Regions from separate parts of the Burkholderia pulmonis genome, predicted to be linked through region 1. Evidence: riboswitches for the same ligand, from Rfam matches in the RefSeq annotation. Region 1 holds a riboswitch; the other holds the start of a gene.
What was found. A riboswitch is a leader RNA that binds a small molecule or an ion and turns the genes downstream of it on or off. The one in region 1 is predicted to bind manganese.
Positions count from the first base shown of each region.

Region 2: linked by a shared signal. The riboswitch ahead of AC5LXK_RS04915 (TMEM165/GDT1 family protein) and the one ahead of AC5LXK_RS29935 (sodium:calcium antiporter) in region 1 are both predicted to bind manganese.

Region 1 is NZ_OZ480187.1:2,933,913-2,949,701, forward strand. Features, by position in the region: gene AC5LXK_RS29910 (TolC family protein) at 1-1,209, opposite strand, end outside; gene AC5LXK_RS29915 (hypothetical protein) at 1,206-1,487, opposite strand; gene AC5LXK_RS29920 (hypothetical protein) at 1,574-2,116, opposite strand; gene AC5LXK_RS29925 (heavy metal response regulator transcription factor) at 2,198-2,869, shown strand; gene AC5LXK_RS29930 (heavy metal sensor histidine kinase) at 2,866-4,284, shown strand; yybP-ykoY riboswitch at 4,439-4,613, shown strand; gene AC5LXK_RS29935 (sodium:calcium antiporter) at 4,676-5,686, shown strand; gene AC5LXK_RS29940 (glutathione S-transferase C-terminal domain-containing protein) at 5,692-6,330, opposite strand; gene AC5LXK_RS29945 (winged helix-turn-helix transcriptional regulator) at 6,467-6,871, shown strand; gene AC5LXK_RS29950 (hypothetical protein) at 6,894-7,262, shown strand; gene AC5LXK_RS29955 (XAC2610-related protein) at 7,303-8,166, shown strand; gene AC5LXK_RS29960 (MFS transporter) at 8,349-9,740, shown strand; gene AC5LXK_RS29965 (C45 family autoproteolytic acyltransferase/hydrolase) at 9,798-10,874, opposite strand; gene AC5LXK_RS29970 (DUF3138 family protein) at 10,962-12,551, opposite strand; gene AC5LXK_RS29975 (polyamine ABC transporter substrate-binding protein) at 12,648-13,763, opposite strand; gene AC5LXK_RS29980 (amidohydrolase) at 13,974-15,698, opposite strand.
Region 2 is NZ_OZ480186.1:1,040,189-1,055,977, reverse strand. Features, by position in the region: gene AC5LXK_RS04945 (amidase) at 1-332, shown strand, start outside; gene AC5LXK_RS04940 (disulfide bond formation protein B) at 471-983, shown strand; gene xdhC (xanthine dehydrogenase accessory protein XdhC) at 1,610-2,614, shown strand; gene AC5LXK_RS04930 (adenosine deaminase) at 2,633-3,658, shown strand; gene AC5LXK_RS04925 (hypothetical protein) at 3,686-4,033, shown strand; gene guaD (guanine deaminase) at 4,030-5,349, shown strand; yybP-ykoY riboswitch at 5,486-5,607, shown strand; gene AC5LXK_RS04915 (TMEM165/GDT1 family protein) at 5,702-6,274, shown strand; gene AC5LXK_RS04910 (DUF4136 domain-containing protein) at 6,327-7,025, opposite strand; gene pepN (aminopeptidase N) at 7,213-9,906, shown strand; gene AC5LXK_RS04900 (class 1 fructose-bisphosphatase) at 10,186-11,199, shown strand; tRNA gene AC5LXK_RS04895 (tRNA-Thr) at 11,405-11,480, shown strand; gene AC5LXK_RS04890 (helix-turn-helix transcriptional regulator) at 11,649-12,458, shown strand; gene AC5LXK_RS04885 (FAD-dependent oxidoreductase) at 12,625-14,364, shown strand; gene AC5LXK_RS04880 (hypothetical protein) at 14,361-14,573, shown strand; gene AC5LXK_RS04875 (GlsB/YeaQ/YmgE family stress response membrane protein) at 14,838-15,092, shown strand; gene AC5LXK_RS04870 (TlpA family protein disulfide reductase) at 15,172-15,651, opposite strand; gene AC5LXK_RS04865 (sialidase family protein) at 15,648-15,789, opposite strand, start outside.

The DNA.
Region 1 (15,789 bases):
CAGCAATTCGTCGGAGATCGTCTTGCGCAGCGGCACGACCTCGTCGCGATAATGTGTCGCGACGTCGTAGCTCGTCACGTACGCCGCGTACGATTCACGCACGTCGGAGCGTGCGTCGATCGCGGTTTTCGCGAGCCGGTTCGCCGACTGCATGTAGATGGCCTCGGCGCGTGCGACCTTTGCACCGCCCCAGTCGAACAGCGGAATCTCGACGCTGATTTCGTAGCCGTGCTCGTGGCCCTTGCCGGTCTCGTAGTTGTTCACGTAGCCGAGATCGACCGCGTTGACGAAGCGCGTGGCCTTGCTGAGACCGAGCGACGACGCGACACCCTGCGTCTGCAGCTTCGCGGCCTGGATGTCGAAACGGTTGCTCATCGCGAAGCGTTCGAGATCGGGCAGGTCCGGCCGCACCTTCGGCAGGTCGGGCAAGCGCTCGGGCAGCGCGTACTGCGTGCGCTCGCCCCACAGCCCCATCGCGCGCGTAAGCTTCTCGCGCGCGGCGACGGCCTGCTGGCGCGCCTTCGCATGCTGCGCGACCGCGTCGGCATGAAACGCCTGTTCGCGTGCGTAGTCGAGGCGGCTGAAGTTGCCGGCCTGCCGCATGCGCTGCGCGAGTTCGGCGGCCGCGCCCGCGGCATCGCGCACCTGCCGCGCGTAGTTCGCCGCCTGTTCGGCGGCCACGGCCTCGACATACGCGCGGCGCGCGTCGGCCGCGACCTTCAGCATCGCGTCGGCCGTCTCGAGCTTGGTCTGCTCGAAGCGGCGACGTTCGATGTTCGTCGCGAGCGGCATCGTCAGCAGCGCGAACACGTTCGCCGAGAACGTGCGGCCCAGCGTCAGCTCGCCATCCCCGGCACGCGTGCGGCTGAACGCGAAGCGCGGGTTCGGCAGCCGGCCGGCCTGCACGAGATCGGCCTCCGACAGCCCGAGTTCCGCATACGACGCCTGCAGGCCGCGATTGTTGAGCAGCGCGACCTGCACCGCGTCGTCCATCGACAGCGGCTTCGCCAGCAGTTCCCTGGTCCGTTTGTCGACGGCTTCACGGTCGGCATCAGTCTTGACGACCACCGCGTCTTTCCCGATGCGCTCCGACGCGGCGGACGACACCGCGTCGAACCCGCCGTCCTTCGAGAACGTCGTACAGCCCGCGAGGAACGCCAGCACGACCGCGGCCGCGCCGATCCTCGGCGATATCGCAAGCGTCGTCATCGCGCGGCCCCTCCGTGCGTCGAATGGGCGCCGCCGTTGCCGGGCACGTTGCCGGTCGCGCGCGCTTTCGCGGGCCGCTCCGTCACGTCGCGGTTCAGTTGTTTCCAGCCCGGGCCGGAATCGTCGCGATACGGCCGGTAGCCGTCGAACGCGGATGTCACGGCGATGTCCGGCACCGACGCGGCGGCGTCGGCCGGATCGGGAAGCGCGGTTTGCGCAGCCGCGAGCGACGGCACGAGGGCCGCCGCGCTCAACAGCGCTGCAGTGGTCAATCGCATGAATGGGTCTCGTCTCGAGTCGTCCGGCGGAGCGGATGCGGCCGCCGGAACGGATTGCGGATTACGGCCTGTCGGCCGTGCAGGGACTAGACGGGAATCCGGCGAGGCGGCCGGTCGATGCCGCCGGTCAGGAACGACACGACGACGGCAGACAGCGGCTGCGAGACGATCGCGGCGCTGACGTCCGCCGCGGCGGGCACTGCTGGCGCACCCGACATGCCCGTGCCGAAGCAGCAGGACACGCATGCGGAACACGACGACGCATGCCGTGCGTGGCCGTCGTGATCGTGATTGCCGTCGTGGGCGACCGGCATTGCGTGCGGTGCCGCTTCCACCGGCGCGACGGCAGCCCCCGCGCACTGCATCGAAACAGCCGCGAACGACTGGATCGGCAGGCTCAGCGCCAGCAGCACGACAAGGAGGAATTTGCGCCAGTACGACATGAATGCAGGATCACGCAGGCAACGACCGGTTGGGCCGGCGCGGCGCCGCGACGGCGCGCTCCGGGGACAAGACGGCCGCAGCTTATCGCCGCCGCGGTGACGACGACATGGTCGAAACATGACCGGATTGTCATGAAGCATGAGCGATGCGCCGGACGCGAGCTTCATGACAATCCGGTCATCCATCGGTCATCCTTCGCGCACGCGCGGCGCCGTAAGCTCAGGCGTTAAACTGACCGGCTGGAATCATGAACGGCCTGCCTCACCATGCGGATACTGATAGTCGAAGACGAACCCAAGATGGCGTCGTACCTCCGGAAGGGGTTGATGGAGGCGAGCTATACGGTCGACGTCGCGGAAAACGGCAAGGACGGGCTGTTCCTCGCGCTGCACGAGGATTTCGATCTCGTCGTGCTCGACGTGATGCTGCCGGAGCTGGACGGCTTCGAGGTGCTTCGGCGGCTGCGTGCGCAGAAGCAGACGCCCGTGCTGCTGCTCACGGCGCGCGAGGCGATCGAGGACAAGGTCGCCGGGCTCGAACTCGGCGCCGACGACTACCTGCTCAAGCCGTTCGCGTATGCCGAATTCCTCGCGCGCATCCGCTCGCTGTTGCGGCGCGCGCCGCGCCATGTGCGCGACCTCCTGCACGTCGCCGATCTCGAAGTCGACCTGCTCAAGCGTCGCGTGCGGCGCGCCGACACCCGCATCGACCTGACCGCGCAGGAATTCGCGCTGCTGCAGCTGCTCGTGGAACGCGAGGGCGAAGTGCTGACGCGCACCTTCATCACGTCGCAGATCTGGGACATGAATTTCGACAGCGACACGAACGTCGTCGATGCGGCGATCAAGCGCCTGCGCGCGAAGATCGACAACGCGTACGAGAAGAAGCTGATCCACACGATTCGCGGCATGGGCTACGTGCTCGAGGATCGTTCGTGACCGCGAACCCGGTTTCGTATTCGCTGCTGCGACGCCTGACGCTCGCGTTCGCGATCGTCGCCGCGCTCGTGTTCGCGCTGACCGGCGCGTACCTGTACCGCTCGCTGTCCGCCGAGCTGACGCGGCGCGACGACATCGAGATCTCCGGCAAGCTCAACCAGTTCCTGCAGCTCGCGCGCGCGAGCGGATCGACGGCCGCATTGCGCGCCGATCCCGCCGTGTTCCATGAAGTGCTGCTGTCGCATCCGGGCGTCTATCTCGGCATCTACGACGCGCAGAACCGCCCGCTCGTCGAGCATTCCGACGAAGCCGGCAACACGCTTGCGTCGGTGATCGAAGCGCCGCATGCGGCGGGCAGCGCCGTGGGCCCGTTCACCTGCGCGCCGCCCGGCATCGGCACGTCGCGCTGCGTGTACGCACGTGAAACGCTGCCGTCCGGCGAAGCGATCCAGGTCGCCCTCTCGCGCACGGCGACCGATCGCCAGTCGCTGCTCGAAAGCTATCGCGTCGACATCTGGCTCGCGGCGGCCGTCGGCGCGCTGCTGGTCGGCGCGCTCGGTTATGCGGTTGCCTCGCGCGGCCTGCGCCCGGTCGAAAGCCTCGGCCGGCAGACGTCGCGCATCGAGGCGCACAACCTGAACGCACGCCTCGACGCACGCGGCGGCCCGGTCGAGTTGCGCGAGCTCGCGACGTCGGTCAACCGGATGCTCGACCGTCTCGAACGCGCATTCGTGCGGCTGTCGCAGTTCTCGTCCGATCTCGCGCACGACATGCGTACGCCGCTCGCGAACGTGATCAGCTCGTCGCAGGTCACGCTGTCGCGTGCCCGGACGACCGAAGAATACGAAGCGCTGATCGATTCGAACATCGAGGAATGCGAACGGCTGCAGCGGATGATCGAGAACATGCTGTTTCTCGCGCGCACCGACAACGCGCGGCAACACCTGAAGACCGCCGAACTCGACGCGGGCAGCGAGCTGCGCCGGCTCGCATCGTATTTCCACGCGCTGGCCGACGAAGCCGGCGTACGCATCGACGTGCAGGGCGATGCGACGGTCGCCGCGGACGCAACGCTGTTCCGGCGCGCGGTGAGCAACCTCGCGTCGAATGCGCTCGAACATGCGGAAGCCGCGTCGACGATCGATCTGGCCGTGTCGACGCAAGGCCGCTACGCGGTCGTCGAGGTCACGAATCGCGGCGTCGCGATTCCGCCGGAACAGGTCGAACGGATCTTCGAACGCTTCTACCGCATCGATTCGTCGCGCCACGGCGCGGCGCGCAACGCAGGGCTCGGGCTCGCGATCGTGAAGTCGATCATGGAACTGCATCGCGGCAAGGTCGAAGTGGCGAGCCGCGACGGACGTACGACGTTCTTGCTTTATTTTCCGCGCGTCGTCGAAGGTCAATCCGGTTAGCGATTCTCATTTGCAGCACGCACATGGGATGCCGCCCGCGCGCCCGATTGCTTCCCGATACGGCACCAGTATGCGCGACGCGCGGACCTTTCTTCACGCGGTGCAGGGATATGCGTGCGCAAGCTTGCCGAAAGCAATCGGCTCGGCTAGACTGCATTCCGTCTTTGGGGAGTAGCCTGCTTTCCGTCCCCGGAAAGCGAACGCGTCAACACACTCGGCCTGCGGCCGTGGCGCGTTCAGCCTGATCGGCCTGGCGAGACCATGGGCGCATCGCGTCGTTCCTGGTCGGACGTCGGCGGATGCGCCATGGTTCGTCTGCGTCCGACCACGGAGTCCCCATGTTCCTCCCCGCTCTCTCCCATCGCGCCACCGCTGCCTGCGGAGGTGCCGCATGACCTTCATGTTCCTCGAACTGGCGTTCATGCTGGTCGTCATCCTCATTGCCGCCGAAGTCTTCACCAATGCGCTCGAACATCTCGGCGAACGCCTGAAGATTTCCGAAGGCGTCACCGGTTCGCTGTTCGCGGCCGTCGGCACCGCACTGCCCGAAACGATGGTGCCGCTGCTCGCGCTGGCCGGCGGCACCGCGAACCAGGCCGTCAACGAGGAAATCGGCGTCGGTGCGATCCTCGGCGCGCCGCTGATGCTCGCGACGCTCACCACGTTCCTGATGACGCTCGCCGTGATCCGCTCGCGCGGGCTGCGCGGCACGATCGCGCCCGAACGCACGGGCTTCGTGCGCGACATGAACTACTTCCTCGTCGCGTTCTCGCTGGCGACCGCCGCGATGTTCGTCCCGCATCACAACTGGGCCGTGCGTGCGCTGCTCGCCGCGATGCTGGTCGGCATTTACGTGCTGTACGTCGTGATGACGTTCCGCGCGTCGACCCGGCTCGTCGATGCCGGGCACGGCACCGAGGCGCCGCATGCAATGTTCCTGTCGCGCGTGGGCCTGCCGACCAACCTGGCGACGATCGCGCTGCAATTGCTGATCGGCCTCGCGTTGCTGATCGCCGGCGCGAAGGGCTTCATTCACGGCGTGGAAGGCGTGTCGCAGGTACTCGGCATCTCGGCGCTGCTGCTGTCGCTGATCATCGTGCCGATCGCGACGGAGTTGCCGGAGAAGGTCAACAGCGTGCTGTGGATCCGCCGCAAGAAGGACACGCTCGCGTTCGGCAACATCACCGGCGCGATGGTGTTCCAGGGCACGCTGCTGCCGGCGATCGGCATCATGCTGACGCCGTGGGAGCCGCGCCCCGAGGTGCTGACCGGCGTGATCATCACGCTCGCGGCGGCCGCGTGGCTGCGCTTCAATGCACGCACGCGCGGGCTCGCGATCTGGGCGCTGCTCGCGAACGGCGCCGGCTATGCGGGGTATCTGTTCCTGACGCTGGCGCGCTGAGTGCGTCAGGATGCGTTCGGTCGTGCGTCGGCCTGCAGCACCTGCTGCACGGCCGGCCGCGCCCGCACGCGTTCGTACCACGCGCGCAGATGCGCATGCCGGCTCAGGTCGATGTCCGCGTTGTACACGGAGCGCATCCAGTCGGCCTTGCCCCAGCCGGTGAGCGCGAACAGGTACGCATCGGCAACCGTGAACGTGTCGCCCGTCACGAATGTCCTGCCGTCGAGCTGGCGGTCGATCCAGGCGAAACGGCTGTCGAGCTTCTGCCGCACCGGCTCCACGTACTTCCCCGCCTGCACCGCGTACAGCAGCGGGATGAAGCCCTTGTGGATCTCCGTGCCGAGAAAGTTGAGCCATTCCATCAGCCGGTAGCGCGCGAGCGTGCCGTAGGCCGGCGCGAGTGCGGCTTCCGGGCGCTGGTCCGCGAGATACTGCGCGATCACCGGCCCTTCGCGCAGCATCGTGCCGTCGTCGAGTTCGAGCAGCGGCACATAGCCGAGTTCGGTCACGTCGTAGTAGTTGCGGCCGCCTTCGACGACATGCTTGCGCGCGTCGACCCTGACGATCTCCGCATCGATATCGCCTTCGCGCAGCACGATGCAGATCGCCTGCGAACAGCTGCCGGGAGCGTGATAGAGCTTCATGCGTTTCCTTCGTGAATTGTCCATGTATCGATTCGCCGCGACGCGGGCGCTAATATCTCGCATCGGCACACGGCTGAGAAGACGGCAGTCGTTTGTGCCGTAGTCACAAAAAATTTACCGACCAGGGTTCGGCACGATGAAAACGAGTGCGACAGGATGTTCCGTTGAAGAAGCGATGCGCCTGCTCGGCGGCCGCTGGCGGCTGCTGCTGGTGTCGTACCTGCTCGACGGGCCGCGGCGCTTCAGTGACCTGCGGCGCGACATGCCGGGCATCTCGCAGCGCATGCTGACGCTCGACCTGCGTGCGCTGGAAGACGCCGGGCTCGTCCGGCGCACCGTCTATCCGGAAGTGCCGGTACGTGTCGAGTACGATCTGACCGCGGACGGCGACCGGCTGCGGCCGGTGGTCGACGTCATGCGCGAATTCGGGCTGTGGCTGAAGGCGCGCGACGCGCAGGCCGATGCGTCACCCGAAGCAGATACCGAAGCCGAAGCCGAAGCCGAGGCTGCGATCGAAGCAGCAATACACTCCCCCCGATAACCATTACGCAGGAATCAGGTTCATGGAACTTCATGCTACCGTCGGCGCGGCAACGTCCGACCTCGACGACGACGAAAGCTTCGCCAACATCTACTGTCACGACGCGGAGCAGGACTATTGCTTCGCACTGTCGCGCTTTCCGGACGACGCGCTGATCGAAGTGATGGTGCGCGACCAGATCACCCTGCGCGTCAAGGATCTGTCGGTGCGCCTGACCGACGATACGATCGACGTCGAAATCGAACCGGGCCTCGCCGCGCGCCTCGACGGCCAGACGCGCTACGTGATCCGGCTCGCGCCGGGCCAGTACGATCCGGGCACGCTGCGCGCCGCGCTGAAGGAGATCTTCGTCGGCAAGAACGGGTATCGCGACGACAGTACGCCGCGCTAACCGGCCGCCTGCACACGCCCCTTCGTCCCGACAACCGCTCATGAAACGCTCCCTGCGATTCCACCCGCGCCCCCGCATCACCGCGCTGCTGCTCACCGCCTGCGCATCGATCGCCCCCGCCGCGCATGCAGCCAAACCGCTGCTCGAGTTCAAGGTCGACGACACCGTCACCGCCCGCGTCGAGCGCGCCGACAGCGCGCACATCACGGTCCGCTTCCTGCCGAGCGGAAAGACCCAGACGCTCGACGTCACGGCCACCGACGAGGAAGGCCACTATCACCTCGCGACCGACGACTACAACTTCGACGGCCACCGCGATCTCGCCGTGCACGCGTTGCTCGGCATGGTCAACGAAAGCTACGGCATCTACCTGTACAACGCCGCGCGCCAGCGGTTCGAGCCGCTGACGATGCCGGCGGGCAACGTGCCGCACGGCAATTGCGACGACCTGATCAACGTGGAAGCGAAGCCGAAGGAGCGCACGCTGTACAGCTCGTGCCGCGGCGGCCCGATCTGGTACACCGATGCCTATCGCTTCGACGGCAGCGGCAAGATGTACCTGTATCAATCCAGCGAAGCGATACCCGACGATCTGCGCGACCTGCTCGATGGCGATTCGGGCCCGTCGTCGATGCTGCTGACCTACGACGAGCACGGCAAGCGCGTGTCGCGTCGCCCGCAGGGCTACGACGCCGGCAAGGTGATGTTCAAGGTGCGCCCGGCGCGCCTGCCGCTGCACGACGCGATGACCGATGCGCCCACGCGCCGCTATGTCGTCGCGGGCGACACGCTGGAGCTGATCGACGCGAGCGACGATTTCCAGTGGCTCAAGGTGCGGTATCGCAATCCGCACGCCGGCGCCGTGCAGGGCTGGATCAGTGCGAAGGAGGCGACGGCCGACTGATGCGCGATGCGGCGCGTTCGCCGCCCTTTCCCACATACTGAACGCCCAACATCCCATTAATAGGGATGCCTGCTCAAATGTTGACGCCCTTCGTTCCACGGCTCTAACGTTCGCCCCAACGCCATTCGATTCGGCCGCCCCGCCCGCAGGCGGCGGCCGGGCAAAGAACACAGGAGACGACCGTGGCCCAATCCGCGTCACGCACCCATGCCAATCCGCCGGAACAGCCACCCGCGCACGCCGGCACCTCATCCGAATCCGCCGCCCGCGCGGCAGCGGCAGCGACCGCCACCACGCCACCGAGCCGCAAGCGCCTGTTGATCCTCGCGCTGCTGTTCATCACGGTCGTGATCAACTATCTCGACCGCAGCAACCTGTCGATCGCGGCGCCGGCGTTGTTCAAGGAGCTGAACATCGACCCCGTGCGCGCGGGCCTGGTGTTCTCCGCATTCGGCTGGACCTACGCACTGATGCAGATCCCGGGCGGCTGGCTCGTCGACAAGGTGTCGCCGCGCGTGCTGTATGCGGGCGCGCTCGCCCTGTGGTCGGCCGCGACGCTGCTGCTCGGGTTCGCCGGATCGTTCGTCGGGCTGATCGTGCTGCGTCTCGCGGTCGGCGCGCTCGAAGCGCCCGCCTACCCGATCAACAACCGCGTGGTCACGACATGGTTCCCGACCCGCGAGCGCGCGAGCGCGATCGGCGGTTACACGTCGGGCCAGTTCGTCGGCCTCGCGTTCCTCACGCCGGTGCTCGCGTGGCTGCAGGTGCATCTCGGCTGGCACATGGTGTTCGTCGCGACCGGCGTCGCCGGCATCGCGTGGGCCGCGATCTGGTATGCGGTGTATCGCGAGCCGCGCGCGTTTCGCGGCGTCAATGCGGCCGAGATCGCGCTGATCCGCGACGGCGGCGGCCTCGTCGATCTGGAAGACCGCATCGCGGCGCGCAGCGAACGCACACCGTCGACGTGGCGCGACCTCGGCGTGGTGCTCGGCCGGCGCAAGCTGTGGGGCATCTACCTCGGCCAGTTCGCGCTGAACTCGACGCTGTGGTTCTTCCTCACGTGGTTCCCGACCTACCTCGTCAAGTATCGCGGGATGGATTTCATCAAGTCGGGCTTCCTCGCATCGCTGCCGTTTCTCGCCGCGTTCGTCGGCGTGCTGTGCTCGGGCGTGCTGTCGGACTGGCTGATGCGCCGCGGCGCATCGCAAGGATTCGCGCGCAAGCTGCCGATCATTTCGGGGCTGCTGATCTCGACCTGCATCATCGGCGCGAACTACGTGACGTCCACGGGCTGGGTGATCGCCTTCATGACGATCGCGTTCTTCGGCAACGGCTTCGCATCGATCACGTGGTCGCTCGTGTCGGGGCTTGCACCCGCGCGGCTGCTCGGCCTCACGGGCGGCATGTTCAACCTGATCGGCAACCTGTCGGCGATCGCGACGCCGATCGTGATCGGGCTGCTGGTCGATGGCGCAGACTTCTCGCGCGCGATCACCTACATCGCCGCGATGGCGCTCGCGGGCAGCCTGTCGTACGGCTTGCTGGTCGGCAAGGTCGAGCGCATCGACGCATGAGCACCACGAGGGCGGCACGTGCGTGCCGCCCGGCTTTATTACCGCCTGCGTACTACATCAGAACCGCGTGAACCCGTCGTGCGCGAGATCGTGCGGATTGCCGGCCACGTAATCGAGTGCGCACGCGTCGGTATCGATACCGACGCTCAGCAGCGTTTCCCAACGCTCGGTGTCGGGCATCGACAGGTCCGGGTGGAAACACACGACGGCCGCGTCCCCGGCCGCACCGCACATCGCCGCCGCACGTTCGCGCACGTCGGCACTCGTCATGCCCGTCACGACCTCGTTCAGGTGCGCGAAGCGTTCGCGCGTGGTCGAGCTGTCGGGCATGCATTCGCCGCCGCTCAACGCGTGATCGAGGAAGTGGTTGGTATGCAGCAGCCAGCCGTCCGGGCGCGGCACGACCACCCCGACACCCGACGGACTCAGCTCGATGCTTGCCGCACGTGGGTGCGCGTCGTGCCGCGTGAACACGGTCAGCACCGTCGATGCGCTCACGCGCGCGGTGCGTGCGATCTCGATCGCCTCCTGCACCGTCGTCGCGTCTTCGAGCAGGCGCCGCGCGATCGCGTGCACGGGTACGCCGGCGCTGTCGTTGTCGCTCGCGTGGTGCAGGATGTTGAAATGCAGCCCGAGCCCCGCGCTGTTCACGCCGAGCTTCGCGAGCATCCCGAATTCGGTGAACAGCTTGACGGTGCGGCCCTGCGGGGTCGCGAACTGCATCAGCAGCCCCTGCGGCGCGAGGCTGTCGTGCCAGTCCCACGTCTGCAGCGTGCGCGGCGCGTGCGGCCCGGCGGGCGCGTAGACGGTCGTCGAGCACTCGCCTTCGGCCGACGCCGGTGCGGTCGCGAGAATCTCGGTGCGCGCGTTCAGGCACGCGAGCTGCCAGCGCGGCAGGTCGACGCCGTCGGCGATCGCCTCGACTTCGGCGGCGAGACGCGGGCACCATGCGCCGAGCACGGCCAGGCTCGCTTCGCCGATCTCCCGCGCGCGCTGCGGCTCGATGCCGAGCTTCGGGAAGAACGCGAGATACAGCGCGACCGTCTCGCGGATCTCCGGCGCGAAGCGCGCGCCGATCAGGCGGCCCCGCTCACGCGGATCGGTGATGTCGGTCGCGAATGTGTGCAGCTTCAAGATCAAACCTCCTGTGTCGAATGAGATCCGGGCCCGCACGGCCCGGAATGTGATGCGTTGTACTGAAAATTCGGCACGCGCCGGCGATCAGAACGAGTAGATGAACTGCATCCCGGCCAGGTCGTTGCTGCGCGAGTACGTGCCGTTGCTCTTCAGGAACACCGGATGGTTTGCCGCGTCGTGGCGGTATTCGACCTTCACGGTAATCTGTTGCGTCGGATAGAACAGCAGGTCAGCCGTGATCGCATAGCGTTGCGCGCCCTTGCACTCGGTGGCGTTCGTCGACGAACCCTGGAAGCACGACGGATCGATGCCGAAGCCGCTCGACCCGTTCACCGACGGGTTGCCGCCCGCGAGCCCGTACTGGATGTTCGTGCCGCCGCCGCCGTTCGCCGTGTTGTTCAGGTAGTCGAAACGCAGCGTCGCGCCCATGCGGCCGACCCACGACGTCGTCCACTTCGTATGGCCGAGCAGCGACATCCCGTACCAGCGGGCCGTGCCGCCGTTCCACGCGCCCTTCTGCAGCTCGCCGTAGTCGACCTGCGCGTTGACCTGCGTCTTGTCGTGCGTATAGGTCATGTCGGCTTCCACGTACTTGTAGAGGCCGGTCGGCGACGAGCCGTTGCACTGGTAACCGTAGCCGCCCGCCACCGCGCACGGCGAGAACAGCGACTGCCGGCCGAGCATCCCGGAGATGCCGAAGTCGAAGGCCGTCGACGTCGCGTTGTCGAAGCGTGCGGTGATCGTCGGCGTCCAGTTGGTCTTGGTCGTGTTGTTCGCCGCGTTCGCGATCGCGCCGGCCGTGCGCAGCACCTCGTTGCCGACGATCACCTGCCAGAAGCGCGTCATCGCCGCGTTGGAGCCCTTCAGCCCGATGCCGACGAGATTGCCCGGCTCGCTGAAGTCGTACAGCAGCCCGTGCGTGAGCGTCAGCATCTGGTTCGACGGCTGCACCTCGTAGCCCGCGAGGCTCGGCATCATCCCGACTTCGAACGTGCGCGTCGTGCTGAGCGGCACGTTGACCTGCGCCTGCGTGATGATGTTGTTGCCGATGCCGCCGTGCGAATTGCTGAACACGTTGCCGAAGCCGCGGTTCGGCTGGATCACGATCTCCGCCGACGGCGCCATCGGGCCGACGCCGAAGGTCTTCTTGATGTCGAGGTAGACATCGCCGATCGTGCTGTTGAAGTAGTCGTACGCGCCCGGATCGTGGTTCAGGAACTGGAAGCCGGACGTGCGCTGCGCACGGTTGAACAGGTACACGGGATCGACGTAGCCGGTGATGCTCAGGCCCGCCAGCGGGCCGGTCGTCGCGGCTTCCTGCAGCGAGTCGACCTTCAGCGACGCATTCGCGATCTGCTCGCGCATCTGCTGCAGGTCGTCGTTCGTGAAGGCCGGTGCGGAATCGGCCGCCGGCGCAGCGGCGGCCGCTGCCGTGTTGATCGTGCCGATCTTCGCGCCGCCGGATGCGGCAGGGGCGGCGGCGGTCGTTGCCGCACCGGCGGGCTTCGCCGCCAGCATGCCCGCACGCAACTCGTTCACCTGTTGCTGCAGCGCGGTGACCTGCGCCTGCAGCGCCTTCATCCTGCTCGCGTCGGTCGCCTGCGGCGTGTGCGCGAATGCCGAGGCTGCGTCGAACGCGAGCAGGCACAGCGCCGTCATGTGTTTGATTTTCATGTTCTGGGTGGTCGTCGGGACGAGCGCGCCCCCGCCCGCCGCGATCAGCGGCGGGGCGCGCAAAAGGGATACGGGAGTAGGGGAACGGCGGCCGGCTTACTCGGTCTTCAGCTTCGTCCACAGACGGTTCTGCAGACGCATCAGCTCGGGCGGAACCGGCTTGCTGAGGCTCAGCTTTCGGATCACGTCGGCGGGCGGGAACACGGCCGGATCGCTCGTCACTTCGGCGCGCACGAGATGCCGCGACGACGGCACGGCCGACGGATACGACGTGTCGTTGGTCAGGTTCGCGCTCTCCTTCTCCGACAGCACGAAGTTGATGAACTTCAGCGCGGCGTCCGGATGCGGCGCATCCTTCGGAATCGCCATCATGTCGAACCACATCGCGCTGCCCTCGCTGGGGATCACGTACTTGATGTGATACGACTTCTTCGCGGCAGCGGCCGCGATCCGCGCGGAATTCACGTCGCCCGACCAGCCGAGCGCGAGGCAGATGTCGCCGCCCGCGAGATCGTTGATGTAGCTGCTCGAGTTGAACTGCGTGATGTACGGCCGCACCGTCTTCAGCAGCTCGTACGCGGCCTGGTAGTCCGCCGGGTTCGTCGTGTTCGGATCCTTCTTCAGGTACACGAACGCCATCCCGAACGCATCGACCGGCGAATCGAGCACCGACACGCCGCAGCTCTTCAGCTTCTTCGCATACTTCGGATCGAACAGCAGCGACCAGCTGTCGAGCGGCGCGTCGTTGCCGAGCGCGGCCTTCACCTTCTCGACGTTCATCCCGAGCCCGTCGGTGCCCCACGTCCACGGAATGCCGAACTGGTTGCCCGGGTCATCCTTCGACAGCACCTTCATGATTTCCGGGTCGAGCAGCCCGTAGTTCGGCACCTGGGCCTTGTCGATCTTGCGGTAGATGCCGGCCTGCAGCTGCCGTGCCCAGAAGATGTCGGACGGCACGACGACGTCGTAGCCCGACGTGCCCGACAGCAGCTTCGCCTGCAGCGTCTCGTTCGAATCGAACTCCTGGTAGACGACCTTGATGCCGGTCGCCTTCTCGAAGTTCGCGATCGTCGCCTTGCCGATCGAGTTGCCCCAGTTGTACACGTTGACGACGTCCGCCGCGTGCGCAACGGGTACGCCGGCGCATGCAAGCCCGCCCAGCGCGAGCGCCGTGCATGCCGTCTTCAGTTGTCGTTTCCAGTCCCCTGCCATGTCTTCCTCCGTCGATATCATGATCCGCTCGCGACGAGCGGTGTGTGCTTCGGTCCGGAAAAATGTAGCCAGAGGAAATTGGCCGGTCTGCCCTGCCAATAGGGGGACACGCCGCACAATCGGCACATCCGGTTCCGGCCGGATGCGCCGAACGGCGAAAACGGAAGCCGTTTGAAAGCTTCCGTCTCCGCTTCGTCCGCCGATCTCCGGTCAGTTCGCCTGCATCCCCGTGCGCGCGCCGAAATCGTCACCCACGTGCGTGATGCGGCCGCCCATCATCGTCAGCCCGACGTCGATGCGGCCGATGTCGTACTGGCCGACCTCGAACAGGTCGTTCTCGAGCACGACGAGATCCGCACGCTTGCCCGGGGTCAGCGAGCCGACCTCGTGTTCCATCCCGAGCTGGTACGCGCCGTGGATCGTGTACGCGGCAATCAGCTGCGGAATGCTCAGGCGCTCGGCGATGTCCGGGAACACCGCCGCATCGGGCTCGCCCGCGAGCTGGCGCGTATGGCCCGACTCGATGTGTTCGAGCGGCTTGTGCTGGCAGCGGCACTGGCACGCGAGGCCGTCCATGCCGATCGACACCGTCACGCCTTCGTCGAGGAACGTGCGGAACTTGTACATGTTGCTCCAGCGTTCGTGGCCGTAGTGGTCGCGCAACTGCTCGGTGTACGCGTCGACCACGCCCCACTGCAGCTGCGTGTTCGCCATCACGCCCGCGCGGCGAAAGCGCGGGATGTCGTCCGGATGCGTGAGGAACGCGTGCGTGATCACGTGGCGGCGATCGCGCGGCGGGTTCGAGCGGTTGACTTCGTCGAAGCCGTCGAGCGCCATCCGCACGGCCGCGTCGCCGACACAATGGACCATCACGTTCGCGTTCGCGCGATCGGCCTCGACCAGATAGCGGTTGAACGTGTCGGCCGGCATCGTCGGCGCGCCGCAGGTGTCGGGGCGGTCCGCGTACGGTTCGAGCAGGTAGGCGGTGTGGTTCGCCTCGGTGCCGTCGAGGAACAGCTTCAGCGCGCGCGCCTTCACGAGCGGCGAGTCGTACTGCTCGCGATACCGGACGAGCGTGCCGACCGGATCGTCGATCTCGCCGATCACCGCGACGCTGCCGACCACGCGCAGCCTCAGGTCGCCCGCGCGCTCCATCGTCTGCAGCGTCTCGTACAGCAGCGACTGGTCGCCGCTCGCGTCGAAGAAGCCCGCATCGAACACGGTCGTCACGCCGGCCGCGCACAGCTTCTTCTGCCACGGCGGAATCGATTTCAGGTACAGGTCGATGCCGGTCGGCAGCAGGCCGGCCGCGCTGATCCGCTGCATCAGCAGCGAATACGCGGCGCCGTCGACGATCAGCCCGGTCGGCTCGCCCGTCACCGCGTCCTTCTCGAACCAGCTCGCGCCTTCCTGAACGGGCGGCGTCGACGCGTTGATGCCTGCGATCTCCAGCGCCTTCGAGTTCACCCACATCGAATGGAAATCGGTCGACAGCAGGCACACCGGGCGATCCGCGCAGACCGCATCGAGCGTTTCCTTGCGCAGCATCGCCGGCGGGATCGTCGCCTGCACCCAGCCCATCCCGGTGATCGCCGGCTCGTCCGGATGCGACTCGACGTACGCGCGCAGCGCGGCGAGCACCTTCCGCGGATCCTCGTAGTTCACGAACGCCTGGAATGCGAACGCGGTGGTCTCGAAGTGCCAGTGCGATTCGACGAAGCCCGGCAGCACGAGCCGGCCGGCCGCGTCGACGACCTTCGTCTGCGCGCCGACGAATGCCTGCACGGCCGCCGTATCGCCGACGTGGACGATCCGGCCGTCGCGCACGGCAACGGCCTGCGCCCACGGCTTGTGCGGATCGACGGTGTAGACCTTCGCGTTGGTCAGAACGAAATCCGCCGGCGTCGTGGCGGCCTGCGTCGGTTGAATCTGCATTGCCTGTCCTTTGTGGTCATCAGGTTTTCGAAGCACTTTCACTATAGACAGACGATTCGCACCGGTATGCCCCCCCGGCGCGGGGGCTTTT
Region 2 (15,789 bases), on a different replicon from region 1:
TCGACCTGCTCGCCGCGCGCGCCGCGATGCTCGACGAAGCCGCGCACACGGTCTGGTCGCGCTTCGACGCACTCGTCGCGCCGACGGTGCCGGTCGTGCCGCCGCGCATCGCCGACCTCGAAACGGACGACGACGCGTTCACGCGCACCAATGCGCTGATCCTGCGCAATCCGAGCGCGTTCAACTTCCTCGACGCGTGCGGGCTGTCGCTGCCCTGCCATCCGCGCGACGCGGCGCCGGTCGGCCTGATGCTGACGGCGGCGCCGCATCACGACGACGCGCTGCTCGCGATCGGCCAGGCGGTCGAAGCCGTGCTGAACACGATCCGCTGACCGCGCCAGCCGGTCGACGGCGGGCAATGTGCGCGGTGCGGCAGGTTGCCGCATGCGCGCTGTCAGTTTCGTGCCAGACCGTTCGCGCTAAAATCGCGCGATTGTTTTCCGGACCGACCGACGAGGAACCCCGCCGACATGAACGACTACACGCTTGCACTACGCCGCGAACGCCGCCTGCTGATGCTGCTCGGATGGGTGTGCATCGCCCTGCTGGCCGGTGCGCTGTACCTGCAGTATGTGAAGAACGAAGATCCGTGCCCGCTGTGCATCATCCAGCGCTACTTCTTCTGCGCGATCGGGATCTTCGCGTTCCTGGCCGCCGGGATCCGCAACTGGCGCGGCGTCTGGGTGCTCGAACTGCTGATCGCGATCGCCGCGGCCGGCGGCGTGGGCACGGCCGCCCGGCACCTGTCGATCCAGATGAATCCGGGCTTCAGCTGCGGTTTCGACACGCTGCAGCCGATCGTCGACAGCCTGCCGCCCGCGCAGTGGTTCCCCGGCATGTTCAAGGTCGCCGGGCTGTGCGAGACCGTCTACCCGCCGATCTTCGGCATCCTGCTGCCCGGCTGGGCGCTGATCGGCTTCGCGGTCATCCTGATCGCGGTCGTTGCGAGCCTCTGGCGCCATCGCCGCAAGCTCGCGGGCTGACCGGCCTGCCGCTTGCCGGCCCCGCGGCATGCGATGCGCGCCCCGCTCGACCGGGTCGCGCGCCGCCGGCGCCAACCGGCGCCCACCGACGCTTCCGCCGGCCGTCTCCGGCCGGCCGCGCGTAAACACCTACCCCGCCGCCGCCCGGATCCCCGGGTCGGCGCGCGTCGCGCGACTGCCGCGCCCTCGCCCCGTCACGCGTGCGTTTCGGCCCGATGCGCCTGCATCGGCGCCCCGATCCCGCGCGGCGGGCCTATGATCGACATGATCGCCTCCTGATAGCCCGGATCACCGCCCGGCGATGTTCGTGCCGCGTGGCGGTGCTATCTTCGGGACTGGATGGCGATCTACGTGCGCGAGGCCAGGCGGTCTCACCACCCCTGCGTAACGCGCGCCCGATCCGCAATGTCGACTGGATTCATCATGACAACGCAAACCATCCGCATCCGTCACCCTCATGGCGTCCGCGTGTCCGGCGGCGCCGTTCGCGCGCGTCGTCAGCGCGCTGCCGTCGCACCGCATCGGCCGTGCGGCCGGCCTGCCCTGCTCCCGTCCGTCCCCGTTGCCGCCACGCCCGCCAGCCCGCGCCGCGTGTCGTGCCGCGTCGTTCCGAACGGGGTGTGCTGATGGAGGCCTGGCTCGGCGATCTGCAGCAACTGCTCGCGCACGGCGAAGCGGCCGTGCTCGTGACGGTCGCGCATACCGACGGCTCCGCGCCGCGCGAAGCCGGCACCAAGATGCTCGTCACGCGCGACACGGCCCGCCATACGATCGGCGGCGGTCATCTGGAATGGAAGGCGATCGAGATCGCGCGGCATCTGCTGAAGGATGGCGCGCACGTGTCGCACGCACGCCGGCTCGAACGGCTCGCGCTCGGCCCGAGTCTCGGCCAGTGCTGCGGCGGCGCGGTGGTGCTCGCATTCGAGCGGCTCGACGTCGGCGATCTCGGCTGGATCATGTCGCTCGCGAAGCGCGTCGCGGCCGGCGCCGCAACCGTGCGTAGCGTATCATTCGGCCCCTCGCCGGGCGCGCCGCTGTTGAGCGAGCCCGAATCGGACGCCGCGCGTGCCGACTGCCTGCTGTGGGAAACAGGCGGCGTGTCGCTGATGACCGAAACGATCGCGCCGTATGCGTTTCCCGTCATGCTGTTCGGCGCCGGGCACATCGGCACCGCGCTCGTGAAGGTACTGGCGACGCTGCCGTGCCACGTGCGCTGGATCGACGGGCCCGATGCGGTGTTCCCGCCAGCCGACGCGCTCGCCGGCATCGGCAACCTCGCGATCGACGCGGCCGCTGCCCCGGCCGATGCGGTCGACGCAGCGCCGCCGCAATCCTACTTCGTCGTGATGACGCACGACCACGCACTCGATTTCGTGCTGGCCGAGCGCATCCTGCGACGCGGCGACTATGCGTACTTCGGGATGACCGGCTCGCACGCGAAACGCGTGCAGTTCGATCATCGCCTCGCGGCGATCGGCATCGACCCGGCCCAGGTCGAGCGGATGCGCTGCCCGATCGGTGTCGAAGGCATCATCGACAAGGCGCCCGAAGTGATCGCGATCTCGGTGGCCGCGCAATTGCTGCAGGCCGTCGAGGCGAATGCGTCCGCGCAGGCTTCCCCTACCTACTGACCGACCAAGAACGACGCCATGACCCCGACATTCAAGGACAAGATTGCCCGCGCGCCGAAAGCGGAGCTGCACATCCATATCGAAGGCTCGCTCGAGCCCGAACTGATTTTCGCGCTCGCGCAGCGCAACGGCGTGAAGCTCGCGTACGACTCGATCGATGCGCTGCGCGCCGCGTACGCATTCACCGACCTGCAGTCGTTCCTCGACATCTACTACGCCGGCGCGAGCGTGCTGCTCACCGAGCAGGATTTCTACGACATGACGGCCGCGTACTGCGAGCGTGCGCTCGCCGACAACGTCGTCCACACCGAACTGTTCTTCGATCCGCAGACGCACACCGAGCGCGGCGTGCCAATCGACACGGTCGTCGCGGGCATCGAGCGCGCACTCGCCGATGCCGAACGGCGCGGGCTGTCGAGCAAGCTGATCCTGTGCTTCCTGCGCCACCTGTCCGAAGAAGACGCGCTCGCGACGTTCGAATCCGCATTGCCGCTGTTCGAACGCTATCGCCATCGCCTGATCGGCGTGGGCCTCGATTCGTCCGAGCTCGGCCATCCGCCGACCAAGTTCGCCCGCGTGTTCGAGAAGGCGCGCGCGCTCGGGTTGAAGCTCGTCGCGCACGCGGGCGAGGAAGGCCCGCCCGCGTACATCTACGAAGCGCTCGACGTGCTGAAGGTCGACCGGATCGACCACGGCGTGCGCAGCATCGAAGACGCGGCACTCGTCGAACGCCTCGCGAAAACGCGCACGGCGCTCACCGTCTGCCCGCTGTCGAACCTGAAGCTGTGCGTGTTCGACGACATGGCGAAGCACACGCTGAAGGCGCTGCTCGACCGCGGCGTCGCAGTGACGATCAACTCCGACGATCCGGCCTACTTCGGCGGCTACGTCAACGAAAACTACTTCGCGACGGCTGAAGGACTGCAACTCACGGATGCCGAAGTCCATGCGGTGCTCCGCAACGGCTTCGAGGCGTCGTTCATCGAACCGACCCAGCGCGACGCACTGTACGCGCGCCTCGACGCGTACTGGCAGGCCGCGTGACGGCCCGCATCGAGGAACGCTAGACAGATGAAACACGGCAACGGCATCCGCTTCGCGATCACCGGTCCGGCCTTGCGCCAGGCCGGTCGCGCACGTGCACGGGATGCGGCGGCACGGGCCGTCGCCGCCCGCTCGCGTCCGCCGTCGCGGTTTGCCGTTCCGTTCGCGCTCCCGCCGGCCGCGAACCCGACGGCCGCGAGGTCCGTCGGCAACCACTGGCTGGCGGCTTCGGCCGCCACGTTCGCCCGCGCAATCGCCTCCGGTCATGCCGCACGCAGCGTGCCGCAACCGCTCGCGAAGCACCGTCCCGCCCCCGTGCGGCGGCGATCGCTTTCTTCTGTCCGCCTTACCTTGATGCAGGACCATTCGTCATGACGCAAACCGCTTTCCGTTCCCAGCTGCTGACCTTCAACGGCGACCCGGCGCAATCGAGCCAGGCCGCGAACTACGAGACCGACGGCCTCCTGATCGTCGACGACGGCAAGGTCGTCGCGGCCGGCCCGTATGCGCAACTCGCCGCAACGCTTGCGCGCGACGCGGTCGTCCACGACCTGCGCGACAAGCTGATCGTGCCCGGCTTCATCGATACGCACATCCACTATCCGCAGACGGACATGATCGCGTCGCCGGCGCCTGGCCTGCTGCCGTGGCTCGACAAGTACACGTTCCCGACCGAGCGCCAGTTCGGCGACCCCGAGCACGCGCGCGAAGTCGCCGACTTCTTCGTCGACGAACTGCTCGCGTGCGGCACGACGAGCGCGCTCGTCTACTGCACCGTGCACAAGCAGTCGGCCGACGCGCTGTTCTCGGCGAGCGCCGCGCGCGACCTGCGGATGATCGCGGGCAAGGTGCTGATGGACCGCAACTGCCCCGAATTCCTGCGCGACACCGCGCAATCGGGGTATGACGACAGCGCCGAGCTGATCGACCGCTGGCATGGCAAGGGCCGCCAGATGTACGCGCTCACGCCGCGCTTCGCGCCGACGTCGACCGAGGCGCAACTCGAGGCGTGCAGCGAACTCGCGCGCCGCCATCCGGACGTGTTCGTGCAGAGCCACGTCGCGGAAAACGTCGACGAAGTGAAGTGGGTGGCCGAGCTGTTTCCGGGCCATCGCAGCTACCTCGACATCTACGACCGCTACGGGCTGCTGCGCCCGCGTGCGGTGTACGGCCACTGCATCCACCTCGACGACGAGGATCGCCGCCGGATGGCCGAGACGCGCACGGTCGTCGCGCACTGCCCGACGTCGAACTTCTTCCTCGGCAGCGGGCTGTTCGATTTCGACAAGGCCGGCGAACACGACGTGCCCGTCACGCTCGCGACCGACGTCGGCGGCGGCACGTCGTTCTCGATGCTGCAGACGATGAACGAAGCGCACAAGGTCGCACGGCTGTCGGGTCACCACCTGACCGCCACGCGGATGTTCTGGCTCGCGACGGCCGGCGCCGCGCAGGCGCTCGACCTCGCCGACACGGTCGGCACGCTCAAGCCGCGCACCGAAGCCGATTTCGTCGTGCTCGATCCGCAGGCCACGCCGCTGCTCGCGCGCCGCACGAAGCGCGCGGATTCGCTCGAGGAACTGCTGTTCGCGTTCGCGCTGCTCGGCGACGACCGCGCGGTGTATCGCACCTATGCAGCCGGCAAGCTCGTCCACGAGCGCGGCGCCGCACGCCGCCCGGCTGCCGCGTAACCGCCTGTCGGAACGCTGGCCCGGCATGCGCGGCGCGTCCGCCGCCGTGCCGGCCGGGCGGTCTGGCACACCACGCGCCGGCGGGCCCCGGCGCCCGCCCGGCCGCTTTCCCGCACGCAACGCGCCGTGCTAGAATTCGCCGCTCATTGGGGAGTAGCCGCTCCGCTCGATGTCCCGCGCCCACGGCGCGCATCGTGACGGAGGCGTCCGTCAACAGACTTGGCCGTTTGGCCATGGCGGACGCAGCCAAGTTGGCCTGGCGAGACCGATGGTTCACAGCGCGCCGCATCAGGGCCCGGCGCGTCGTGGATCGTCGCTCGCACGCACAACACCGGCCCGTGGAACCCCATCCGTGTCCCAAGCCTTCCTGATCTCCACCGGCGCCGTCGCCCTCGCTGAAATCGGCGACAAGACCCAACTGCTTTCCCTCGTCCTGGCCGCGCGCTATCGCAAGCCGGTGCCGATCATTCTCGGCGTGCTCGTCGCGACGCTCGTGAACCACGGTTTCGCAGGCGCGCTCGGCGAATGGCTCGGCGCGCTCGTCACGCCGTCGATCATGCGCTGGGCGCTCGCGTTCTCGTTCATCGCGATGGGGTTGTGGATCCTCGTGCCCGACAAGCTCGACGCCGACGAAGCCAACGCCAACCGTTCGCGGCTCGGCGTGTTCGGCGCGACGCTCGTCGCGTTCTTCCTCGCGGAAATGGGTGACAAGACGCAGATTGCGACCGTCGCGCTGGCCGCGCGCTTCCAGGATTACATCGGCGTCGTGGCCGGCACGACGTTCGGGATGATGCTCGCGAACGTCCCCGCGATCCTGCTCGGCGACCGCTTCGCGCACCGCCTGCCGACCAAGCTCGTACACGGGATCGCAGCCGTGCTGTTCGTCGTGCTCGGCGCGCTCGCGCTGCTGGGTATCGGGGTCTGACGGAAGGGAATGACCGGCGCGGCCGGGCGGCCGCGCCAGGATGGATGCCGCGTTACTTCGCGACGGCCGTGCCCGAAGCCGGTGCCGCCGGCACCGCACGTTCGTTGGCGGCCGGCGCCGCCGGCCCGCCGCGCTTGTCGACCGGCAGCCGGACCGAGCGGACCGCCCCGTTCGACAACGGGAAATCGGCGAGCGCGCTGCGCACGAGGAACGGCATCGCGTACAGCAGCGTGCCGTTGTCGCCGGTCGTGCGCGCGGACACGTTGTACACCTCCTTGCCCGTCGCGCGTTCCGTGATCCGGATGCCGAGCGTGTAGTCGAACACCTGGTACGTCTGCGCGACGTAACCGGCCGGCATCGGCCCCCAGGGCCCCCACGGGCCCCATGGGCCGCCCCGCCAGTACGGCCCCGGCGCGAACCACGGGTCGTAGTAGACCGGCTGCGGCACCGTCACGAGATCGCTGCCGACCGCATAGGTCAGCCCGACGAGATAGCGTGCCTGCGACTGCGGCACCTGCCGGAACGCATACGCGGACAGCTCGTTCGCGACGATCGGCTCGTAGGTCGACTGCTCGATGCTGTTTTTCTGCGCATCCGTGCGCGTGAATGCATAGGTGCGTGTCGCGTCGCTGCCGCTCCAGTCGGAGAAGGCCGTAACCTGGGTCGTCACATAGCTGGTGCAGCCCGTCAGCAGCGCCACGCACAGCGCCGCCGCCCAGCCCGCACCGCGAAAAATCCATTCGCGTTTCATGTTGATCCTCGTCGATCCGTCACCCGTTCGTCGCACCGCGCGAACCGTAACGGGATGCCGATAATACGCGGACTGTCGCAAGTGGTAAAAAGTTCGCCCGGCACGCGGCCGCAAGCCTTTGTACAATGGCCCGGTTCGCCTGGCCCGCGTGACGGGCCCGTCCCCCACTCCACCGATCTCGACGACCATGTCCGACAACGCCTCCTCCACCGTGATCCGCCGCGCCGACTACACGCCGCCGGCGTTCCTCATCGATTCCGTCGCACTCGAATTCGATCTCGCGCCGGCCCGCACGATCGTCAGGAATACGATGCGCGTGCGCCGCAATCCGGACGCCGCGCCCGCGCCGCACCTGGAGCTGATGGGCGAAGCGCTCGAATTCCTCGCCGCACGGCTGGACGGCGCGCCGCACGGCGCGGTGCGTGCGCACGAACACGGGCTGACGGTCGAGAACGTGCCCGAAGCCTTCGAGCTGACGCTCGAAAGCGCGTGCGCCCCCGACCAGAATACGACGCTGTCGGGCCTCTATGTGTCGAGCGGCAACTTCTTCACGCAGTGCGAAGCCGAAGGCTTCCGCCGCATCACCTACTTCCTCGACCGCCCCGACGTGATGGCGTCGTACACGGTCACGCTGCGCGCCGACAAGGCCGCGTACCCGGTGCTGCTGTCGAACGGCAACCTCGTCGATTCGGGCGACCTGCCCGACGGCCGCCACTTCGCGAAATGGGAAGACCCGTTCCGCAAGCCGAGCTACCTGTTCGCGCTCGTCGCGGGCAAGCTCGTCGCGATCGAGGAAACGATCACGAGCGGCTCCGGCAAGGAAAAGCTGCTGCAGGTATGGGTCGAGCCGGCCGATCTCGACAAGACGCGCCACGCGATGGATTCGCTGATCCATTCGATCCGCTGGGACGAAAAGCGCTTCGGCCTCGAACTCGATCTCGACCGCTTCATGATCGTCGCGGTCGGCGACTTCAACATGGGCGCGATGGAAAACAAGGGGCTCAACATCTTCAACACGAAGTACGTGCTGGCGAACCCCGAGACCGCAACCGACACCGACTTCGCGAACATCGAATCGGTGGTCGGCCACGAGTACTTCCACAACTGGACCGGCAACCGCGTGACCTGCCGCGACTGGTTCCAGCTGAGCCTGAAGGAAGGCCTGACGGTATTCCGCGACCAGGAATTCTCGGCCGACATGGCCGCGGGTGACGAGGTCGAATCGGCGGCTCGCGCGGTCAAGCGCATCGAGGACGTGCGCGTGCTGCGCCAGCTGCAGTTCGCCGAGGACGCCGGCCCGATGGCGCACCCGGTGCGCCCGGAAAGCTACGTCGAGATCAACAACTTCTACACGATGACCGTCTACGAGAAAGGCTCGGAAGTCGTGCGGATGTACCAGACGCTGTTCGGCCGCGACGGCTTCCGCAAGGGGATGGATCTCTACTTCAAGCGCCACGACGGCCACGCGGTAACCTGCGACGACTTCCGTCACGCGATGGCCGACGCAAACGGGCGCGACCTCGCGCAGTTCGAGCGCTGGTACAGCCAGGCCGGCACGCCGCGCGTATCGGTGCGCACCGCGTACGACGCAGCCGCGCGCCGCTATACGGTCACGCTTGCGCAGGGCTACGGCGACGCATCGCCGGCCGCACGCGAAACGCAGCAGGGCGCGCTACTGATTCCGTTCGCGATCGGCCTGATCGGCCGCGACGGCCGCGACCTGCCGCTGCGCCTCGACGGCGAAGCCGCCGCATCGGGCACGACGCGCGTGCTCGACTTCACCGATACCGAGCAGACCTTCACGTTCGTCGACGTGCCGGAAACGCCGCTGCCGTCGCTGCTGCGCAACTTCTCGTCGCCGGTGATCGTCGAGTACGACTACAGCGACGACGATCTCGCGTTCCTGCTCGCGCACGACAGCGACCCGTTCAATCGCTGGGAGGCCGGCCAGCGCCTCGCGACGCGCGCGCTGCTGACGCTCGCGTCGCGCGCCGCCGCGAACGGGCCGCTCGTGCTCGGCGAGAACTTCGTCGCCGCCTTCCGCCGCGTGCTGACCGACGCGACGCTGTCGCCGGCGTTCCGCGAACTCGCACTGACGCTGCCGTCGGAAACCTATCTCGCCGACCAGATGGCCGAGGCCGATCCGGCTGCCGTGCATCGCGCGCGCCAGTTCGTGCGCCGCCAGCTCGCGACCGCGCTGCGCGGCGACTGGCTCGCCGCGTACGAACAACACCAGACGCCCGGCGCCTACGAGCCGACGCCGGAAGCCTCGGGCCGCCGCGCGCTGAAGAACCTCGCGCTCGCGTATCTCGCCGAACTCGAGGATCCGGCCGATGCCGTGCGCCTCGCGACCGCGCAGTACGACGCGGCAAACAACATGACCGATCGCGCGGCGGCGCTCGGCGCGCTGCTGTCGGCGGCTGCCGCCGGCGCGAACGGGCCGGCCGAGCATGCGCTCGACGATTTCTACCGCCGCTTCGAGAAGGAAGCGCTCGTGATCGACAAGTGGTTCGCGATGCAGGCGGTGCAACGCGGCACGACCGCGCAGCCGACGCTCGCGAAGGTGCGCAAGCTGCTCGCGCACCCCGCGTTCAACCTGAAGAATCCGAACCGTGCGCGCTCGCTGATCTTCAGCTTCTGCGCGGCCAACCCCGCGCAATTCCACGCGGTGGACGGCTCGGGTTACGCGTTCTGGGCCGAACAGGTGCTCGCGCTCGACGCGATCAACCCGCAGGTCGCGGCACGCCTCGCGCGCTCGCTCGAACTGTGGCGCCGCTTCACGCCGGCACTGCGCGACCGGATGCGCGAAGCGCTCGAACAGGTCGCAGCCGGCGCGAAGTCGCGTGACGTGCGCGAGATCGTCGAGAAGGCGCTCGCGTAACGCCATCGCCCGCGCCGCTCCGGTGCGGCAGAGCCGGTGCCGCCCTGCGCGGCGCCGGCTTTTTTATTGCACGCGCGCGGCTGGAATCGAGCGGAAACACGGGGTCTGACCGCGCAGTTTGCCGCCGCCGTGACGCACGCGCCGCCCGCTTCCGCCGCCGGAAGCCCGGCCGGGCCGGCCGTCCGGCGATGTAACCGGACGAAAAAAGCAGGCGGCACGGGGGGCGCGACAGGTAAAATTGCGGCCATTCAAGGATTCTTTGGCCTTTCGGAGTCTGTCATGTCCATTGCCCGCCGCACCACGCTGTCGAAGTTCCTGATCGAACAGCAACGTGAGACCAACAACCTCCCCGCCGACCTGCGCCTGCTGATCGAAGTCGTCGCCCGCGCATGCAAGGCGATCAGCTACAACGTGTCGAAGGGCGCGCTCGGCGAAGCGCTCGGCACCGCCGGCAGCGAGAACGTCCAGGGCGAAGTGCAGAAGAAGCTCGACATCCTGTCGAACGAGATCCTGCTCGACGCGAACGAATGGGGCGGCAACCTCGCCGCGATGGCATCGGAAGAAATGGAAACGTTCTTCCCGATCCCGGCGAACTACCCGCGCGGCGAATACCTGCTCGTGTTCGATCCGCTCGACGGTTCGTCGAACATCGACGTGAACGTGTCGATCGGCACGATCTTCTCGGTGCTGCGCTGCCCGGACGGCAAGCAGGCGACCGAAGAATCGTTCCTGCAGCCGGGCACGCAGCAGGTCGCGGCCGGCTACGCGGTCTACGGCCCGCAGACGGTGTTCGTGCTGACGACCGGCAACGGCGTGAACTGCTTCACGCTCGACCGCGAAGTCGGCTCGTGGGTGCTCACGCAAAGCAACATGCAGATCCCGGCCGACACGCGCGAATACGCGATCAATGCATCGAACGCGCGCCACTGGTACGACCCGGTCAAGCGCTACGTCGACGAACTGAACGCCGGCAAGGACGGCCCGCGCGGCGACAACTTCAACATGCGCTGGATCGCGTCGATGGTGGCCGACGTGCACCGGATCCTGAACCGCGGCGGCGTCTTCATGTACCCGGCCGACAAGCGCACGCCCGATCGTCCGGGCAAATTGCGCCTGATGTACGAAGCGAACCCGATGTCGTTCATCGTCGAACAGGCAGGCGGCGCCGCGACGACCGGCACGCAGCGCATCATGGAAGTGCAACCGACGGGCCTGCACCAGCGCGTGCCCGTGTTCCTTGGCTCGAAGAACGAAGTCGAGCGCGTCACCGGCTATCACGACGACGCAAAATAATTGCACTGCAGCACTGGACGGAGGTGCGATGCGCAAGTACAATCGCGCCTCTTGATGTGGCCCTGACCGGTCGCATCACAGTGAAGTGAAAGCGGGAAGTCCGCCGGATCGAAGGTTTCGCGAAGCAGCGGCAGCAAGCTGAAAAAAGTTCGCAAAACCTATTGCCAAGATCTCGGATTTCACCATATAATTTCATTTCTCTGCTGCCGGTGTAGCTCAGTTGGTAGAGCAGCGCATTCGTAATGCGAAGGTCGTAGGTTCGACTCCTATCTCCGGCACCAAGACATAAAGGTCTGACAAGCATCGCTTGTCAGACCTTTTCTCTTTTCCGGCGCCGAAATCGTGCGCGCCCTTCCCCGCCTCACCTCCGCTTGCGGGCATCTCCCGACTCACGCGCCACGCGCCGCCGATTACAATCGCCGGACCACCCCCGCCCTTTCCTTCGCATCATGCGCACCTGGCGTCTCGAGCGACCGATTCTCAACGCGCAGCTGGACGTGTCCCGCGCGACGCGTCTCGTCGCCGCGATCGGCGGCAACGAGCCGAACGCATTCGCAACCGAAGTGCTGACGCTGTTCGACGACGCGCTGTCGATCACGCAGTGCACGATCTTCGCGTACGAATTCGGCAACCGACCGCGCACGATGTCGGTCGCCGATCGTCGCGGCGGCCGCTACCTGCGCGACGTCGCCGACACCTACGCGCGGCACTTCTACGCACTCGACGGCAATCAGCAGATCGTATCGACCGCCCGTCGCGGCACGCACCGGCACGACCTGTTGCTGCACCAGCAGGCCGGCGACGAAATCGATCACGAAGCGTATCGCGCGGCATGCTATCGCGGCCCCGACGTATCCGACCGGCTGGCGCTGCTGATGCAGCCCGACGATGCAACGTGGCTGTCGATCAACCTGTACCGTGCGCATCGCAACGGCGCGTTCCAGCCGCGCGAAATCGCGGCGATCGAAACGCTCGCGCCGCTGATCGCGCAGGCCGCGAAGCATCACTACGCGCTCGCCGGTGCGGCGCAGGTCGGCATCCCGCAGCGGATGCTCGCACGGTTGCGCCATGCGTGCCCCGCACTGTCCAAGCGCGAACTCGACGTGCTGCGCGGCGTACTCGACGGCCAGACCGCACACGAGATCGGCGAGACGATCGGCGTGAAGCCGTCGAGCGTCGTCACCTATCAGAAGCGCGCGTACCGGCGCCTCGGCATCTCGAGCCAGCGCGAGCTGTTTGCGCTGTGCATGCAGCCCTGACACGTTCCGGCTCACGCCGGGCGTCGCGCGGCCACGCGTAGCGCCTCCCGTCGTACCCGAAATGGGGACAACGGCAGCACGACCGGCTTCCATACTGCATCGACCTGTTGCATGCATCGCGTCATCGATGCGTGCGCATCGAACCGGATCAGCCTGGAAGCCAACGATGAGCATCGAGTTCAAACCCTACCCGTTCGTCGCCACGCGCCATCCCGCGCATCTGCCGGATCGCGAGGGCGGCATCGACGTGCGCCGGCATCGCGTCGCGATCGTCGGCGGCGGCCCCGTGGGACTCGCCGTCGCGCTCGGTCTCGCGAACCACGGTATCCGCAGCGTATTGATCGAAGCCGACGATTCGGTCTGCCACGGCAGCCGCGCCATCTGCATCTCGCGCCGCAGCCTCGAGATCATCGAACGGCTCGGCGCGCTCGACGATTTCCTGCGCGTGGGGCTGCCGTGGACGGGCGGGCGCAGCTTCTACCGTCACGACGAAGTCCTGCATTTCACGATGCCGCAGGACGACAACCAGAAGCTGCCGCCGATGGTGAATCTCGCGCAATATCACATCGAGCAGTTCCTGCTCGATGCCGCGCTGCGCCGCCCTGAACTCATCGAGATCCGCTGGCAGACGAAGGTCACGGGCGTGACCCGGCAGCCGGAGGGCGTGCGCCTGGATGCCGGCACCCCGCTCGGCAGCTACGCGCTCGACGCCGACTGGGTCGTCGCATGCGACGGCGGGCGCAGCACGATGCGCGACGCGCTCGGCCTGTCGCTCCGGGGCACGAGTTACGAGGGCCGCTACGTGATCGTCGACATCGCGCTCGACAGCGATCGTCCGACCGAACGCCTCGCCTACTTCGATCCGTCGTCGAACCCGGGCTCGACCGTGCTCGTTCACAAGCAGCCCGACAACGTGTGGCGAATCGACTACCAGTTGCGCGACGACGAGGATGCCGAAGCGGCCGTGAAGCCGGAGAACGTGATCCCGCGCGTGCAGAACCTGCTCGACATGATGGGCGAGCGCGGCGACTGGTCGCCGATCTGGATCACGATCTACAAGGCGAACGCGCTGACGCTCGAACGCTACCGGCACGATCGCGTGCTGTTCTGCGGCGACGCCGCGCATCTCGTGCCGATCTTCGGCGTGCGCGGCGCGAATTCGGGCATCGACGATGCCGACAATATCGCGTGGAAACTCGCGTACGTGATCCGCGGCATCGCATCGGACGCGCTGCTCGACAGCTATTCGGACGAGCGCGTGTTCGCGACGCACGAGAACCTGCGCTACGGCACGAAGAGCACCGAGTTCATGGCGCCGCCGTCGTTTGCATTCGAGCTGATGCGCAAGGCCGTGCTGACGCTCGCCGCCCGACATCCGGCGCTGCGTTCGCTGATCAACCCGCGCCAGACATCGGCGATCGCGTATGTCGCGTCGCCGCTCAATGCGTCCGACCGCGACGTGTTCGCAGCCGGGCCCGCGCCCGGCACGGTACTCGCAGAATGCCCGCTGACGGTATACGCGGCGAACGGCAATGGCACGCGTCCTGGCCACCTGACCGATCTCGTCGCGCCGCGCTTCACTGCGCTCTGTTTCACGAGCGATGGCGTGCCCGATCCGTCGCTCGCCGATCTCGCGCACCGCCTGCAGGATGCGCGCGTGCCGCTCGCGCTCGTCACGCTCGCACGACATCCGGCGCCGCGGCATCCGGCCTGCGGCGGCCAGGACGACGATGGCCGGCTGTTCGACATGTATGGCGCACGCAACGGCACCGTCTATCTCGTGCGTCCGGACGGGCACGTGCTCGGCCGCTGGCACGAAGCGTGTGCCGGCGACGTGGCCGCCGCGCTCGACCGCGCACTTCATCCGGGCACCCCAACCGAAACCGATCTTCAGGAGACCGCATGATGACGGACACCGAACGCGACACGCTCTACACCGACCTGTGCCGCACGATGACCCGGATCGGCGAAGCCGATGCGTCGCTCTTTCTCGCCCGTTTCGCACTGCTGTCGATCGAGGCGATCGGCGATGCCGCGACCGTCGCGCGGCTGATCGTCGACGCAGGCGACGGACTGCCCGATGCAAACCTGCCGGCAACGGCGCACAGACGGTAACGTGCGCGATCGCCGAGCGGCAGCAACCGCCTTTTCTTACATATTTATTTCATTCCGCATCGACTCCGCACGAATCGGGCCGTAGGCAGACGAATTCCCTGGAAAATCCGCTTAAGGGTGCATAACATTACTTAACGATTCTGACCCGTCTATCGCGTTACATTGCGTGGGCGGCGCGGCAGGTCGCATGCCGCTTTCAACCAGCTTGCGGTGCGCGACGGCCGGTGTCCGGTCATTTCGACTCAACCCAAGGAGAGGACCACCATGACTCATGGCTTGATTATGTGGCTCATCATCGGCGCGATTGCCGGCTGGCTTGCCGGGCTGCTCGTGAAGGGCGGCGGCTTCGGGCTCATCGTCGACATCATCGTCGGGATCGTCGGCGCGGTGATCGGCGGCTGGCTCGCCGGACTGCTCGGCATCAGCATCGGCAGCGGCTTCATCGGCTCGGTGATCGTCGCGGTCGTCGGCGCAGTGATCCTGCTGTTCGTGATCCGGCTATTCAAGCGAGCGGCCTGACGCTTCTCTCCACGCGCCTTCGGGCGCGTTGTCGCATCAGGCCGGCGCGCGGCCGGTTCGCCGCGCGCCGCCGCCTCGTTCAGCGCTTCGCGCGCTGCAGCCAGCCGTCGAGCACGTCGGCCGTCAGCAACCCGCTGCGTGCTTCGCGCACGCCATCGCGCCCGATCCACACGGTGCGCGGCATTTCCCCTCTCCATCCTGCATCGAGTGCCGCGCGCAGACGCTCGGGCATCGGTTCGGCATTCGCATACTGCGCGACCTGCGGCGGCAGGTTCATCTGCGCAAGCGCCTGCGCGATCGCCGCGCCGTTGTCGTACGCATCCATCGCGACCATCGCGAGCTGCACGCCCGGATGACGACGCTGCCACGCGACCAGATGCGCGGCGTTCTCGCGACAGTATCCGCAATCGAGCGACCAGATCTCGACCGCCAGCGGCCGCTCGTGCGCGGTCGCATACAGGCGCGCAACGTCGGCCGCGCGCAGCGGCTGCGGTTCGCCGCCGGCCCACGCGGGCAGGCTCGCGAGCACGATGCCGAGCCATACGATCAGCCGCTTCATTGCGCCCCCTCCACCGCGATCAGCCGGTAACCGTCGTTGCGCGTGCGCCACGACAGATAGATACGGCCCGCATCGTCGAGCAGCTGCGGGTTGTCGCTCGCGCCCGACGTCGACGCGATCAAGCGTGGCGCCGACCAG